3 regions of the uncultured Comamonas sp. genome follow, and region 2 is predicted to be linked to each of the others. Evidence: predicted binding sites of a transcription regulator. Region 2 holds the regulator's gene; each other region holds the start of a gene.
What was found. Region 2 encodes LexA, which represses DNA repair genes until DNA is damaged. Its sites were predicted from a motif close to ACTGTATNNNNATACAGT; they were not measured.
Positions count from the first base shown of each region.

Region 1: a site for LexA is predicted at 2,667-2,684, ahead of ACHWUQ_RS08480 (LexA family protein). Genes of this name have one in related genera too.
Region 3: a site for LexA is predicted at 2,605-2,622, ahead of ACHWUQ_RS16905 (putative DNA modification/repair radical SAM protein). Genes of this name have one in related genera too.

Region 1 is NZ_CAXYJV010000022.1:6,119-11,142, reverse strand. Features, by position in the region: gene ACHWUQ_RS08490 (translocation/assembly module TamB domain-containing protein) at 1-1,431, shown strand, start outside; gene ACHWUQ_RS08485 (MOSC domain-containing protein) at 1,561-2,262, opposite strand; gene ACHWUQ_RS08480 (LexA family protein) at 2,718-3,110, shown strand; gene ACHWUQ_RS08475 (Y-family DNA polymerase) at 3,113-4,405, shown strand; gene ACHWUQ_RS08470 (hypothetical protein) at 4,507-5,024, shown strand, end outside.
Region 2 is NZ_CAXYJV010000050.1:239,122-244,145, forward strand. Features, by position in the region: gene kdsB (3-deoxy-manno-octulosonate cytidylyltransferase) at 1-140, shown strand, start outside; gene adk (adenylate kinase) at 359-1,015, shown strand; gene ACHWUQ_RS22035 (asparaginase) at 1,128-2,147, opposite strand; gene lexA (transcriptional repressor LexA) at 2,262-2,978, shown strand; gene ACHWUQ_RS22045 (hypothetical protein) at 3,114-3,656, shown strand; gene ACHWUQ_RS22050 (FMN-dependent NADH-azoreductase) at 3,915-4,550, opposite strand; gene ACHWUQ_RS22055 (NmrA family transcriptional regulator) at 4,613-5,024, opposite strand, start outside.
Region 3 is NZ_CAXYJV010000041.1:308,839-313,862, reverse strand. Features, by position in the region: gene ACHWUQ_RS16915 (bile acid:sodium symporter family protein) at 1-221, shown strand, start outside; gene ACHWUQ_RS16910 (TIGR03915 family putative DNA repair protein) at 244-1,131, opposite strand; gene ACHWUQ_RS16905 (putative DNA modification/repair radical SAM protein) at 1,143-2,471, opposite strand; gene ACHWUQ_RS16900 (tripartite tricarboxylate transporter substrate binding protein) at 2,672-3,646, opposite strand; gene ACHWUQ_RS16895 (tripartite tricarboxylate transporter substrate binding protein) at 3,778-4,725, opposite strand; gene ACHWUQ_RS16890 (VOC family protein) at 4,991-5,024, shown strand, end outside.

The sequences.
Region 1 (5,024 bases), on a different contig from region 2:
GCCACTGTGGCCCCCGATGCGCCACTGAGCGGCAGCGTGCAGGCGCAAATGCCCGACCTGGGCATCTGGGCCAGCTTTGCGCCCCCGGGCTGGCGCGTAGCGGGCAGCCTGGCGGCCAATGTGCAGTTGGCAGGCAATCTGCAAGACCCGCGCTGGAGCGGCACCATCACCGCCGACAAGATGCACGTCCAATCGCAGCTGGATGGCGTGGACCTGCGCAACGGCAGCCTGCGTGCACAGCTCAACGGCAATACATTGGAGCTGCAAAGCCTGCACTTTGATGGCGGCGAAGGCAGCCGTGCCCGCATCGCCGGTTACAGCGGCAACCTGACGGCCGCGCCCACCAGCGGCGGTACCCTGGATGCCACCGGCACCATCAGCTGGACCATGCCGCAAAACGGCGCTGCACCCGATATCCGCATGGACATCCGCACCCAGGCCAAGGCCCTGCAGGTGCTGGTGCGTGCCGACCGCCAGGTCAGCGTCTCCGGCCAGGTGCGCAGCCAGCTGCAGCAAGGCCAGATGAGCATCACCGGGGACCTGACCGTGGACCGCGCCAGCATCATGCTGGCCGATGCATCCTCGCCCAAGCTGGGCAGTGATGTCGTGGTCAGCACCAAGGCCAGCCGCGCAGCCGCTGCCGAGAAGGCCAAGCAGGAAGCGGCCAAGGCCGCCCAGGCCAAGCTCGATGCCCCTGCAGGCCAGGTGACACCCGCCAAGCCGCTGATCCTGAACGTCAAGCTCGACATGGGCCACGACTTCGCGCTGCAAGGCTATGGCATCACCACCCGCCTGACTGGCACGCTCAATGTGCAAAGCAGCGGCGGCGCCGGCATCGGCATGCCGCGTATCACCGGCGTCATCAGCACCGAAGAAGGCCGCTACCGCGCCTGGGGCCAGGTGCTGAATGTGGAAACCGGTCTGATCCGCTTCAATGGCCCATACAACAATCCCTCGCTCGATATTCTGGCGCTGCGTCCGAACATCGCTGTGCGGGCGGGTGTGCAGGTCAGCGGCTCGGCACAGGCGCCGCGCGTGCGCCTGTACTCCAACCCCGAAATGCCCGATGCGGAGAAGATCTCCTGGGTGGTGATGGGACGCGACCCAGCCGAAGGTGGCGCCAGCAGCGCACTGATGCAGCAGGCGGCGCTGGCCTTGCTCAGCGGCGGCTCGGGCGAGAGCATCACCGGCAATATTGCCAAGGGCCTGGGCCTGGACGAAATCGGCTTTGGCGGTACCGACCGCGACTCCGCCAGCCTGTCGCTGGGCAAACGCATCTCGCAGGATCTGTACGTGACCTACGAAGCCGGCCTGGCCGGCACCCTGGGCGCGCTCTACATCTTCTATGACTTCACCCGCAATCTGCAGCTGCGCGGCTCCGCCGGTACGACCAGCGCGCTGGATCTGATCTACACCTTGCGGTATGACTGATTGAGCCCCTGAGCCACGGATCGCTTGCAGTGCGCAAGGACATGCCTCCGCCCCGTTGCAAAACGGCGAAGGCATGTTTGTCAGCGGGAAGCCGGGGTTGCAGTTGCCGTTTCTCAGGCAATGCAGGCGTCAATCCTGGGCCATGCCAAAGAATCCAGCACCGGACCAGGGCGCCTCTCCTGCCCCACTGCGCTGGCTCCGCACCCTGGCGGCAACAGGCGCTGGCAACTGTGCCAGGACCTTGGGAAAAGCTCTGCAATAGGCCGTTTGCACGCCGGCCATCTCGGCCAGCTGCCGATAGCTGATCCAGGCGCCCTCGGGCACCGCGCAGGCCACCTGCTGGACCCTCTGCTGCCACTGGTCGCTGAACGCAGGCGCTAGCGCGCGGAATACCGCTATCTCTGCGCCACGGCGGATGGTTCCGCCTCGCAGCACACGGGCAAGCATGCCTCGATCTCGGCCGATATTTGCAACGATCCCCGGCGCCCTGCGCTCCAGCAACCGGCAGGGTTCACAGACAAACGTGATCCAAAGCACCACGTCGCTGCCAATCCGCAGCAGATCTCCGGAAGCAAGTCCCCGGACCGGGAAGTCCACCCGCAGATTCTCCCTAAGAGTGCCGTCCGCTAAATACCAGCGCCGGTAGGCACCGTTGTCTGCGATCAGCAGTTGCCGGGGAGACAGAAGGGACGCATGGCGATCCTCTGCCAGGCCATAGCCGCCGATGGCCTGGGCCTCCGCCACCGATCGCGGCTCAGGCGCCTTGCCGACTCTGACGTACAGCGCTTGCAGGGAACCGATGGATTGCCAGCGGTCGTTCAATGCCGTCAACGTGGGGAGTGGGGTGGAAGGAAAAGGAAACATGCTGTGAAATTTTGCGCTTCCGCAGGAGTTTGCCTGGAGTCGCGACTTTTTACAGCCCAGGCAGACCCCTGCGCTGAGGGGCATCCTGTGTGCGGATCAACGCATCGGATGCCGTCCCCCGCCAGATTGGCTGCGAGGCTCGGCAAGTCCTCTACAATAGGCCGCTGTCCCTCTCCGTAGTTCAGGGGGTCGCCACAGAGGGGAAATGCGCTCACGGTATCAATTCCGTATCACTGCAATAACCCCTCATTGCATGATAGCTGTCGCACTTTACACCCGTATGCACCCCGGGTGATTCTCCTAACAGACCACAGATTCCGGCAACGGTCAATCGAGCGCATCCATATCTGCTGATTTCCAGACTCATTTATACTGTATACATGCACAGTATTTTACAGCCCCTCAACTTTGATGCGAGCTCCATGGTTCTTCCTGTGGCGGGCAGCACTGTGCGCGCCGGCTTCCCAAGCCCTGCAGATGACTGGAGCCAGGAGCGAATCGACCTCACCAAGCTCCTGATACCTCATCCCGCTTGCACATTCTTGGTCAAGTCGGGCGGGCTATCGATGAAGGACGCCGGCATCGATGATGGCGACCTCTTGGTGGTCGACCGCTACATGAAGCCAGAGCACAAGTCCATTGTGGTGGCAGTAGTGGACAACGACTTCACCGTCAAATACCTTTTCAAGCGCGGTGGCCGCATCAAGCTGCAAGCGGCCAACCCCACCTTCCCTGACATCAGCATCAGCGACGAGCAGACGTTGGAGATCTGGGGCGTTGTCACCTGCAGCATCAAGCGCTTCGTCAAGGTGTGAACATGTATGCACTGGTCGACGGGAACAACTTCTACGTTAGCTGCGAGAGGGCGTTTCGCCCAGCGCTCAACCGCTGCCCAGTGGTGGTACTGAGCAACAACGACGGATGCGCCATTGCACGGAGCAACGAAGCCAAGGACCTGGGCATCAAGATGGGCGCACCCTATTTCCAGATCAAGCACCTGGAGATCACTAAGGGGCTCGTGGCGCTGTCAGCTAACTTTGCCCTGTATGGGGACATGAGCGAGCGAATGATGAGCCTGGCGGCCGGCCTTGGCCCGGAACAAGAGATCTACAGCATTGACGAGAGTTTCATCACGCTAGACGGCGTGCGAAATGTGACCCGTCGTGCCTGGGCCATCCGGGACCGTATAGCTCGCGGAGTAGGCATCCCCTGCGGGATTGGCATTGGCAAAACTAAGACCCTGGCCAAGCTCGCTAATGCGATTGCGAAGGATGCGGAACGCAAGCCAGGCAGCTACCCGGGGCACCTGGCACGCGTATGCAATCTGGAGGAGATCTCCCGCAGCGAGTTGCAGACGATCCTAGAGCAGACCCACGTTGGCGCGGTGTGGGGCATTGGCAAGCGAATTAGCAACCAGTTGAACGAGGCGGGCATCGCCAATGTGTGGCAGCTCACACAGGCCGATCTGGGCACCATACGCCGGCGCTGGTCGGTGGTCTTGGAGCGCACCGTGCGCGAACTGCGCGGCGAGAGCTGCATCGCCCTGGAGGATGCCCCGCCCCCTAAGAAAATGATCGCCTGCACCAGGTCGTTTGGCCATCCAGTGGAGGATCTCGGCCCTTTGATTGAGGCAGTGAGCGAATACGGCAGCCGTGCGGCCGAGAAGCTGCGGCGTCAGCGCGGCTTGGCCGGCCAAGTGCAGGTGTTTGCACATACCAGCCCATTCCGGCCTGGTCCGCGCTACAGCCGCTCCATCATTGTGCCGCTGCTGCGGCCGACAGCGGACACCGCGTTGATCGTCCGCAGCGCCGTCGACGGGTTGAAGCGGATCTATGAAGACGGATACCAGCTGATCAAAGCCGGGGTGATTCTGCTCGATATCAGTGATGGCACCATTCAGCAATGCGAGTTGGACATGGGCGAGGCCTCCAAGGATCGCAGCGCCCTCTATGGTGCGTTGGACAAGATCAACATGCGCTACGGGCGCGGCACCTTGCACTTGGCCTCAACCGGCGTAGAGCCTGTAAATGCCCGCTGGGAGATGAGACAAGAACGGCGCACCCCACGCTATACAACCAACATCGAAGAGATTCCGGTAGTGCGGTGTTGACACAGCGAAAAAATTTTAACCATTGGGAATCTAGACGTATCATGTAACCGAACGTCAGGGAAAGTGACTAGACTGCATCGTTTTTCTTGATTTATTCTGCTATGTCATCAATGTGGGATAGGTTAAAACCAATGGCAACACAAAGTAAACGTCATAATTTCTCTAAGTCGGTTATCAATACATTAGCCGAGCGGGTTACATATCGTTGTTCTAGGCCAGATTGCGATGTTTCGACTATCGGTCCAGCCCAAGACGGTGGGACTTCAAATACGGGGACAGCTGCTCACATCACTGCAGCTTCACCGGGTGGCCCACGTTATGATCCAACATTGACTCCAGAGCAGAGAAAGTCTGCAGAAAACGGCATTTGGCTTTGTGCAATTCACGGTCGTGAAATTGATTCAGACAAAACACGTTACTCAGTTGATGAATTAAAACAATGGAAATCATCAGCTGAAAGCAACGCTTTATTTAGACAAAATAAGCGACAGCCAAGGGAAGAAGATGCTGCCAATTTGCTTAAATTAGCTGCCGGAGCACAACCTAAAGCTTATGTTCCTACAGGCATCAAAAACGTTCACCTTGGCATAAAGGAATTGCTACACGACTTAGACCCAAG
Region 2 (5,024 bases):
TCGAGATGCTGGAGCAGCTGCGCGCAATCTGGCATGGCTACCGCATCGCCGTGCATGTGACGCGGCAGATCCCCGGCTCCGGCGTGGACACCCCCGAGGACCTGGTGCGTGTGCGACAGCTGCTTGGCGCCGTGATGTAACCCGCGTGCCAGCCATGCGCCACCATCGCCCCTGCTGCAAGCACACCGTAAGCAAAAAGGCGCAGCATGCCTGTCTTGCGCAGCCGAGACACGGTATTGGTGCCCAGTTCGCTGACAATCCCCTGATGCGTGATATGCTCAAGCCCAGTTTTTTTGCGTAAAAGCGGGCTTCAGTGCCCGCTTTTGCCGTGCAAGTTTTTTATTCTCCAAGGACCGCCATGAAATTAATTCTTTTGGGAGCACCCGGCGCCGGCAAAGGTACGCAAGCTGCCTTCATCTGCCAAAAATACGGTATTCCCCAGATTTCCACCGGCGACATGCTGCGCGCAGCGGTCAAGGCGGGCACGCCACTGGGCCTGCAGGCCAAGGCCGTGATGGATGCCGGTCAGCTGGTCAGTGACGATCTGATCATCAACCTGGTCAAGGAACGTATCGCCCAGGCCGATTGCGCCAATGGCTTCCTGTTTGACGGTTTCCCCCGCACGATCCCGCAGGCCGACGCGATGAAGGCGGCCGGCGTCAAGCTCGACTACGTGCTGGAAATCGATGTGCCGTTTGAAGCCATCATCGAGCGCATGAGCGGCCGCCGCAGCCATCCCGCATCGGGCCGTACCTACCATGTCAAGTTCAACCCGCCCAAGACCGAAGGCCTGGACGATGTGACTGGCGAGCCCCTGGTGCAGCGCGAAGACGACAAGGAAGAAACCGTCAAGAAGCGCCTGGACGTCTACAGCAGCCAGACCCGCCCCTTGGTCGACTACTACAGCAGCTGGGCTGCACAAGACCCGGCCGCCGCCCCCAAGTACCGCGCGATCAGCGGCATGGGCTCGGTCGAAGAAATCACGCAGCGCGCGATTGCCGCCCTGCAGGCCTGATAAGCAACTCTGCCTCATCTACCAAGCCACTGTCGTGCGACAGTGGCTTTTTTATGCCCGTCTATTTATCGGTAAATAAACCGGTATCTGCCGTTGGCTCCCATGCCCGTACTTAGATTTTGGATCGGGCCTGCACCAGCGCCAGCTGCAGGCTGACCCGGCATTTGTAGGGCGTCAAGGCCACGGCCAGGTCTTTGTCCAGGTCGGCCATCCCGGGCAATACTGCATCGCTGATCACGCCATCGCTGCAGCGGCTGCTGCGCCACACCGGCAAGCCTTGCTGGCGTGCGCGCGCGATCCCATCCAGCAGCACCTCATGCACCGTGCCATTGCCGGTGGTTGCCACCACCAGGCCATCCACACCCTGGGCCTGTAGCGCCTTCAACAGCCCCGGGCGCAGGCCAGCATGGCTGGTGACGATCTCCACCCACGGCCAGGGCGTACTGGCCGGCGCGGGCAAGGCCGCCAGCCATGCGCTGCCGGTGTAGCCGCCCTCCGTATCTGCTGCCTGCGGTGCATAGCCCTGGCGCAGGCGCACGTTCGTGCCATCCACCCAGCCCAGCGGCCCCTGTTCGCCCGATGAAAAGGCCAGCAAGCGGTGCGGGTGCACCTTTTGCAGCCAGCGCGCGCTGTGCAGCTCGCCCCCGCCGGTCACCGCGACCACCTCGCGCAACAGCGGATGGCCGTCCGCATCCAGCGCCGCAGCGGCGGCCACGGCATCCTTCAGATTCTGCGGGCCATCGGGCATCAAGGCATTGGCCGGGCGCATCGCACAGGTCAGCACCACCGGCTTGGCCAGGCGCCCTAAAACGCAATGCAGGAACCAGGCAGTTTCCTCCAAGGTATCCGTTCCGTGGGTGATAACAACACCGCGTACCGCCTCGTCGCGCATCGCTGCATCGCAAGCCTGGAGCAGCGCATGCCAGACCTCGTCGCTCATGTCCTTGCTATCAATTTGCGCGATCTGCATTGCATCCAGCGGGCCCGCCGCGGCGGTCTCGATACCGCTCACCCCCGCCAGCAGGGCCGCGACCGACAGCTGCGCCGCACGGTACTGGCCGGGATTCTCGGCATCATCGGCCATGCCGGCAATGGTGCCGCCGGTGCCGATGATCAAAATTTTTGGCTGCAAAGCTTGCCTCCTGCAAAAAACTGGTTAAAAATACAGGTACTGGATTGATATACAGGTGTTGGAGTGCACGGCAGCTTGGCTGCCACCCGGCACCACAGATCACACGGAGATCTTATGCGAGACCATCCCAAACTCACCGCGCGCCAACAAGAAATTCTGGACCTGATCCAGACGGCCATCTCGCGCACCGGCGCCCCGCCAACGCGCGCCGAAATCGCCAGCAAGCTGGGCTTCAAATCGGCCAATTCGGCAGAAGACCACCTCAAGGCGCTGGCACGCAAGGGTGTGATCGAGCTGGTCAGCGGTACCTCCCGGGGGATTCGCCTGCAAAGTGATACCGTGCGCTCCATCAATGCGGCACGCGGCACGCGCTTTTCGTCGCCGCTGGCAGGCGTGTCCAACGCCACCGCCGGCCTGGGCCGTGTGGTGCAAGAGCTCGCCCAGCTGGCCCTGCCGCTGATTGGCCGCGTGTCAGCGGGCTCGCCCATCCTGGCGCAAGAGCATGTCGACCAGACCTATACCGTTGAAGGCGGCCTGTTCCAGCAGCAGCCCGATTACCTGCTGAAGGTACGCGGCATGTCGATGCGCGATGTCGGCATCATCGATGGCGATCTGCTGGCCGTCAAAGCCACCCGCGAGGCCCGCAATGGCCAGATCATCGTCGCACGTCTGGGCGATGACGTCACCGTCAAGCGCCTGCAGCGCACCAAGGATGGCATCGAGCTGCTGGCCGAGAACCCGGATTACCTGCCCATCGTCGTGCAGCCGGGCGAGCCCTTCGAGATCGAAGGCATTGCCGTCGGGTTGATTCGCAACACGATGCTGAACTAAGCCCAGCGGCCCTGTCGGCCCCTCCCTTTCTGCGCAACCCCAGGTAGCGGGCGTTGTGGGCACCCGGCCCACAACCCTGGGGAATGCGCTCGCCTTGCGCAATCCTGCTGTCATCCGTACACCAAGGAGTCTCCCATGCTCGTAGCAGATGCATTGCGTGCGCTTGCGCCCTTTTCCCTCGTCGCTGGCCTGCCCTGGTTCCAGTCCATCCAACGTGCCATCGTGCGCAGCAGCCGCCGCCGTCCAGCCCATGGCGCCGCCAACGATGGCCAGCTTGCCGCCCAGGTGCATTGCTTTGCCGCCGCCTCCAGCGCCGCTGCGCAGCGTGGTGCCGTGCAGCAACTGAGCCTGCTCGATGGCCCCAGCGTTCCGCCTGGCGTGGACGGCCCTGCCGAAGAGACACCCGCACAGCGCCCCATCGACCGCATTCGCCTGCCGCGCAAACCCGCAGCGCGCCGCCGCCTCTCAGTAGGTATACAGTCCCACACCCGCCCGTTCTTGTCGGTACAGCGCTGCAGCGCCCAGGCCGCCAACGATGCCCCCGTCAAGATGTACTGGGCGCAACCGGCCAGCCTGCACCGCCAAAAAGGCATGCGCTGGGCCATGTCGGGCAGCATGGCCGATATCTGTGCCGAGCTTGAACGCCTGGAGCGGCTGGAGCATCTGCACGCGGTCTAAGCCAGTGCCAATCCGGGCCGGTGCGTTGTAGCCAGCCTGCTGGCAGCTGCATGCCTGCTGTCACGAGGGGTGGACAGCAGCGGAATCGCTACGCTGGGTTGACGCAGACGCTGAACGTACCGGGCGTTACCGCCATGCCGGGCACGCGCCAAACCGGCACCTTCAGCGCTCTGCCTTCAGCCCGCTGCCCGCTGCTCATGGCCACTAAGCCGTGGCTGCCGCTGCACTGCCAGCGGCTTCTTCTTTTCCATCTTTCGCTCAGCGTGCGGCCGCAGCAGCCTCCAGCGCCAGCTGTTTGAAAGGCGCCAGCTGCTCGCGCAGGGCATCCCTCGCGCCATCCACTGCAGCAGCCACCGCATCGGGCCCCAACACCAGACCTTGCAGCAACACAAAATGCACATTGCGGATGCCGATGGAGGCCAGCGCATAACGCAGATAAGGCGTCAAAAAGTCCTCCTGACGCGCTTTTGGACCTGCATGGAAGCCGCCTGAACTGACCAACACCAAGGTGGGCCGGTCCTTCATCAAGCCGATCTTGCCTTCGGGCGTCGATGCAAAGCTGCGGTGTATACGGATCACCTGGTCCAGCCAGAGCTTGAGCGTGGCCGGCACCGCAAAGTTGTGCATCGGTGTCAGAATCATCAGCAGATCGCTGTCTTCCAGCTCTTTGATCAGCGTTTCCGACCAGGCCAGCGCGGGTGCGTCTGCGCTCGCATTCGAGGTGATCGCCAGCGCATAGTCGCGGCTGATCGGCGGTATCGGTGTTGCGACGAGATCGCGTTCCAACAGCGGCTGCTGCGCAAGGCCCAGCTCTGCCAGCATGTCGGTTGCCAGTTGGTAGGCGTGGCTGGCCTGGCCGTGTGGGCCACAGTTCAAGAGCAAGGTACGGGTCATCGTTTGTCCAATCGTTTGAGTAGTCAGGCCAAGGTGGGCAGCATCCGCACAGTTCTACGGCATCACATCGCCCGGGATTTGCACACCCAGGCGGCGAGCGTGGTTCGGCCCAGGCGTGCGGGCCCCTCAGGAACCAGGCAGCCATCGTCTAGCAGCGCACCCCGGTAAGGCACATCGGCATCGCCCAGCACCATGCGAGGATCGCCTTGCAAGCGCAGGTACTGCAGCACCCACTCGGCCATCGCCATCTTCTGCGGGCCGGCCACGTCCATGCAGCCCGCCAAGGGCTGCGCCAGCGCGGCGTCGGCCACCAGCATCGCCAAATCCTCTGCCGCCATTGGCTGCACCTGGGCCACCGGTATCGCCAGCAGCGTATCGGCTACGCTGTCGTGCGCCAGTTGCCCCAGGCTTTCATACAAGGGTGCTGCACGCAGCACGGTACAGGGGGTGTTGCCTGTCAGGGCCAGCAGTTCC
Region 3 (5,024 bases), on a different contig from region 2:
AATCGGTCTGCCGCACATTGGCGATCGAGGTGGGCATGCAGAACTCGGGCCTCGCGGCCAGCCTGGGCGCGAAGTTCTTCAGCCCGATGGCCGCGCTGCCAGGCGCCATTTTCTCGGTCTGGCACAACATATCGGGATCGCTGCTCGCCGGCTACTGGTCGAGCCGGCCTACCGGCACAGCCAACGACCATGTGCGCCGCGAAGACGTGTCACTGCACTGAGCCTGAAAAACCGCTGTCCGCGTCAGGCGCGCTGGGCGCCTGGCTGCGCCGCCAGCATGTCTCCAGTGCGGCTGCGCGCGCCTGCCACCAGGCCGCTGATCAGCTGGGTCTCGGGCAGGTTCTTCCAGTACCGGCGTGGCATCTCGCGCAGCATGGCCTGCTCCTTGAGGCGCGCCGGGTTGAAGGTGGACTGGTAATAGGCCAGCCATAGCGCTTCACCCGCATCCGGGCCCGGCGCCTGGGCCGCCGTGGCGCCAGGGCCCCATTGCAGGCATTCCTGGTCCCAGAGCACGCTGCAGTCCGGCGTCAGAATCGCCCAGCGCATATTGCCGAAGCGCTCCATGAAAAAGCCCGAGGCCGCGCGAACGATGTGGTGCTCAGGCTCGAACCAGGCCACATGCAGCGGGTGGCCGTTTTCGTCCTGTGCGGGCCGGAAGCGCACAAAGGCATGCATCTTGTGGATCTCTCGCCGCACCGCATGCGCCAGGCGTTCGATATCGCGCCAATCGGCATCGAGCGCATCGCCCGCGAGGCTGGGCATGGCCTGCAGCCGCCACAGCCAGCGGTAGCACAGCATGAAGCGCCCCGGATTGCGGTGGCAGCAAGCATTGCGCAGCACAGCCAGCTGGGGTTTGCGGATGTGCACCGGCTGGCCGGGTGCGATGGCCAAACGGTCCAGCGCATCGGGACTGATGACGCGGGCTGGTGCATCGGGTGCATCATTGGCCGCCGCGGCATCCGCAAACAAATCACCATCCTCGGCCTGGGTAGCCAACTCATCCGACCAGCGCCAGTGCACCACCTCGGGCGCTGCGCCCAGGGCCAATAACACCCGCGCGGCCTGGCGAAAGCCGGCAAAGTCATCCGGTGTTTCCAGCATCACCGTCAAGCTGTCGTTCTCCGCTGGCATGCCTGGCCTCCTCAAAACAAGGCGATCTGCGCCGCAGCCGCCAGTTGCATGCCACTGTGCCGGCGCTGCACAGCCCCCTGCCCCATCTGGGCAAGCAGCTGTTGGCGCAAGCCGGGGCTGTCGAGCATGGCCAGTGGCGGGTGGTAATCATCGAGCTCGACAAAAGGCAGCACCTTGCTGGTGGCAACGCGCAGCTGCTGCAGATCTGCCAGCCGCAGCCGGCGCACCCTGCGGGCGGCCAGCAGGCGCTCGACACTGCCAACACCCAAGCCCGGCACCCGCAGCAGCCAGGCCTTGGCCGCGCGGTTCAAATCCACCGGAAAATGCTGGCGCTGCGACAGCGCCCAGGCAAGTTTGGGGTCCAGCTCCAGATCGAGCATGCCGCCGCTCGCTGGCGCGGTGATCTCAGCCGGGCTGAATCCGTAAAAGCGCATCAGCCAATCGGCCTGGTAGAGCCGGTGCTCGCGAATCAGCGGCGGCGCCTGCAGGGGCAGATCGGATGAGGCATCGGGGATGGGGCTGAAAGCCGAGTAGTAGACCCGGCGCAGACGCTGGCCGGTGTAGAGCGCGCTGCTGGTGAGCAGAATGGTCGCATCATTGGCGCTGTCGGCGCCGACAATCATTTGGGTGCTTTGGCCCGCAGGCGCATAGCTGGGCGCTGCCGCCCGGGCCGCCTGGCGCTGGCGGGGCAGCGATACCAGCTTGCTGCCCTGCTGGTCTTGCTTCTGCTGCCGGGCCACTTCGATATGCTCCGCGACCTGGTGCATGGCCGAGGCAATGCCCACAGCATCCTTTTCCGGCGCCAATTGCTGCAGGCCCTGCTGCGTGGGCAGCTCGATATTGATGCTGAGCCGGTCCGCATAGCGGCCCGCCAGCGCCAACAACTCGGGGGACGCATCTGGAATCGTCTTGAGGTGGATGTAGCCGCGAAAATCGTGGTCCTCGCGCAGGCTGCGGGCCACCTCGACCAGTTGCTCCATCGTGTAGTCGGACGACTGGATGATGCCGCTGGACAGAAACAGGCCTTCTATGCAGTTGCGGCGGTAGAAGTCCAGAGTGAGCCCCACCACCTCGGCCGCGCTGAAGCGGGCGCGCTGCACATTGGAGCTTTTGCGGTTGATGCAGTAGCGGCAGTCGTAGATGCAGAAGTTCGTCAGCAGAATCTTCAACAGCGAGACACAGCGGCCATCGGGCGTGTAACTGTGGCAGATGCCCATGCCCTCGGTCGAGCCCATCCCCTTGCCGCCCAGGGAATTGCGGGGCTTGCTGCCGCTGGATGCGCAGCTGGCATCGTATTTGGCGGCATCGGCCAGAATCTGGAGTTTGGCGAGGGTTTGCATAAATACTGTGTATATGTACAGTATTCTAGCAAAACCTCCCGGCGATGACCAGCGCTGCCTTCCATGCTGTCAGCGTAAGCAGACCCCTTCATAGAGGGGCGGCACCGATCAGATGAAGCGGTGTTTTACAAATACTGTATATAAATACAGTTTTCATCACCCTGCTGCCGTTGCCGCGCCCATGGGCCGCCTCGGCTCCGTCAAGCCTGGGGACCCAGCTTGGCCAGCACGGCCTTTTCCTTGACGGTCGACTCGGCGGCAAACTTCTTGTAGTCGGCGCTGTTCATGTAAATCGGCAGCATCTCAAAGCGCTGCAGCATCGCCTGGTAGCTTTCCATCTCCATCGCTTCCTTGAACGCTTTGTGCAAAGTGGCTTGCACATCGGCCGGCATGCCCTTGGGGCCCACCAGGCCAAACGGCGAGTATTGCGTGGTCGGCAGGCCGAGCTCGATCAAGGTGGGGGTATTGGGCAAGGTGGGCAGGCGCTTTTCGGTCCAGACGTTCAACGCGACCATGCGGCCCTGGTCCACATAGGGGATTACGGCACTGGTGTCGGCCGCGACCATCACCTCGCCTGCCATCGTCGCGCGCATCAGCTCCGCCGATCCTTTGTAGGGCACATGCACGACATCCAGTCCGAGCTGCTGCGCAATGATGGCCGAGGTGACATGCGGCGAAGTATAGGTACCGGTATTGCCCAAGGTCAGCTTGCCAGGGTGGGCCTTGGCCCAGGCCACGACCTCCTGCCAATTCTTGAGCCCGGACTGCGTGCTGGCCACCATGCAGAACGCATAGCCGGTGACATTGATGATGTAGCTCAGATCCTCCACCGGGTTCCATTTGAGGCCCGTGGTGAAAGGCAGGCGCATCACGCTCATCGGCAGCTGGGCGATGGTATAGCCATCGGCCACCGTGTTCTGTAGCTGGGTCGCAGGCAGCGAGCCCGCCGCGCCGGGGCGGTTCTCCACCACAATCGGCTGGCCCAGCACCTTGGCGGCGTTCTCGGCGAGCTGGCGCATTGTCAGGTCGGTCGGCCCGCCGGCGGGAAAGGCCACTACGAGCTTGATCGCCCGGTTGGGAAAGCGCTTGTTCGCGTGGGCCAGCGATGCGCCGGCCCCGATATAAGCTCCCATTGCCGTGGCGGCCCCGGCTTGCACCAGGCTTCTGCGCGTCAACACCATGTCTTTGTCTCCATTTCGGTCTATAGGCGACAAAGAGTGTAGAAAAGCGCATCCAGGCACCGGGACGCCTGGGTGACATGGTCGGCGGGGCGTAAGGGTTCTGACCGCGCAGCCTGGGGGTAGCCCTATTCCACCGTCGCGCCCGATTGCTTGACGGCCTTGCCCCATTCCACCATTTCGCTGGCGACAAAGCGGTCCATCTCCGGGCCGCTGGTCGGTGCGGGCTCGGAGCCCCGGTCACGGATGAATTTCTGCATCTCGGCGCTGCTGAGAATGGCCACCGTTTCTTGGGTCAACTTGTCGACAATGGCTTTGGGCGTTCCCTTGGGAGCCATCAGGCCCAACCAGCCAACAGCCTCAAAGCCCTTGAACTCGGGCAGGCCGGATTCGGCAATCGTGGGCACCTGGGGCAGCTGGCTGGAGCGCGTAGCCGAGGTCACGCCCAGCGGCACGGCCTTGCCAGCCTGGATATTGGCCAAGGCCGCAGTGACCGAATCCACCATCAGCGGCACCTGGTTGCCCAGAAAATCCGCCTGCGCCGGGCCGCTGCCTTTGTAGGGAATATGTTCGATCTGCAGCGCTGCGCGGGCCTTGACCATCTCCGCGCTCAAATGCTGGGTGCCGCCAATGCCGGCGCTGGCATAGCTCAGCTTGCCGGGCTCGGCGCGGGCCTTGCTCACCAGGTCGTTCATGCTTTTGATGCCGCTGGCCGGATTGGCCAGAAAGACCAGCGGCACCTTGGCGATCAAGCTGATGCCAACCAGGTCGGCCCGGGGATCGAAGTTCACCTTTTTGTACAAGGTCTGGTTCACCGCCATCGCGCTGCCCGCCACCAGCAAGGTGTAGCCGTCGGCGGCGCTGCGCGCAACCTGCTCGGAGCCGATATTGCTGCCCGCGCCGGCTTTGTTCTCCACCACCAACGGTTGGCCGAGCTTTTGGCCGAGTTTGTCGGCCAGCGCACGGGCAAAGATATCGGTGGCCTGGCCGGGTGGGAACGGCACGATCAGCTTGATGGGCTTGTCTGGATAGGCGGCAAGGGCCGGACTGGCCGCAACGGCCAAGCTAGCAGCCATTGCCAATGCGGCAGCAGAAGCGAGCGCATGGGGGATCATGGGGTGGGTCTCCTGAAGAGCTGCAGCGGCGTTGGCAGAAAGCGCCGATGCGCTGCGCGAGCTTGTGTAGCCGGGATCTTCGCCCATCCAGTGGCGAATGGGCAGTCTGGGCTGTCTCCAAGACAACTGCTGGTGGTGGGTATCGTTGCTCGCTGGGACGATCAGTTCTGATCGATGGCGCAGCCAAAAGCTATCATCAGCATTGTCATTTTTACCACCGCATGCCATGTTTTTTGGAATCAGCCACCTCGTCCTCCCCT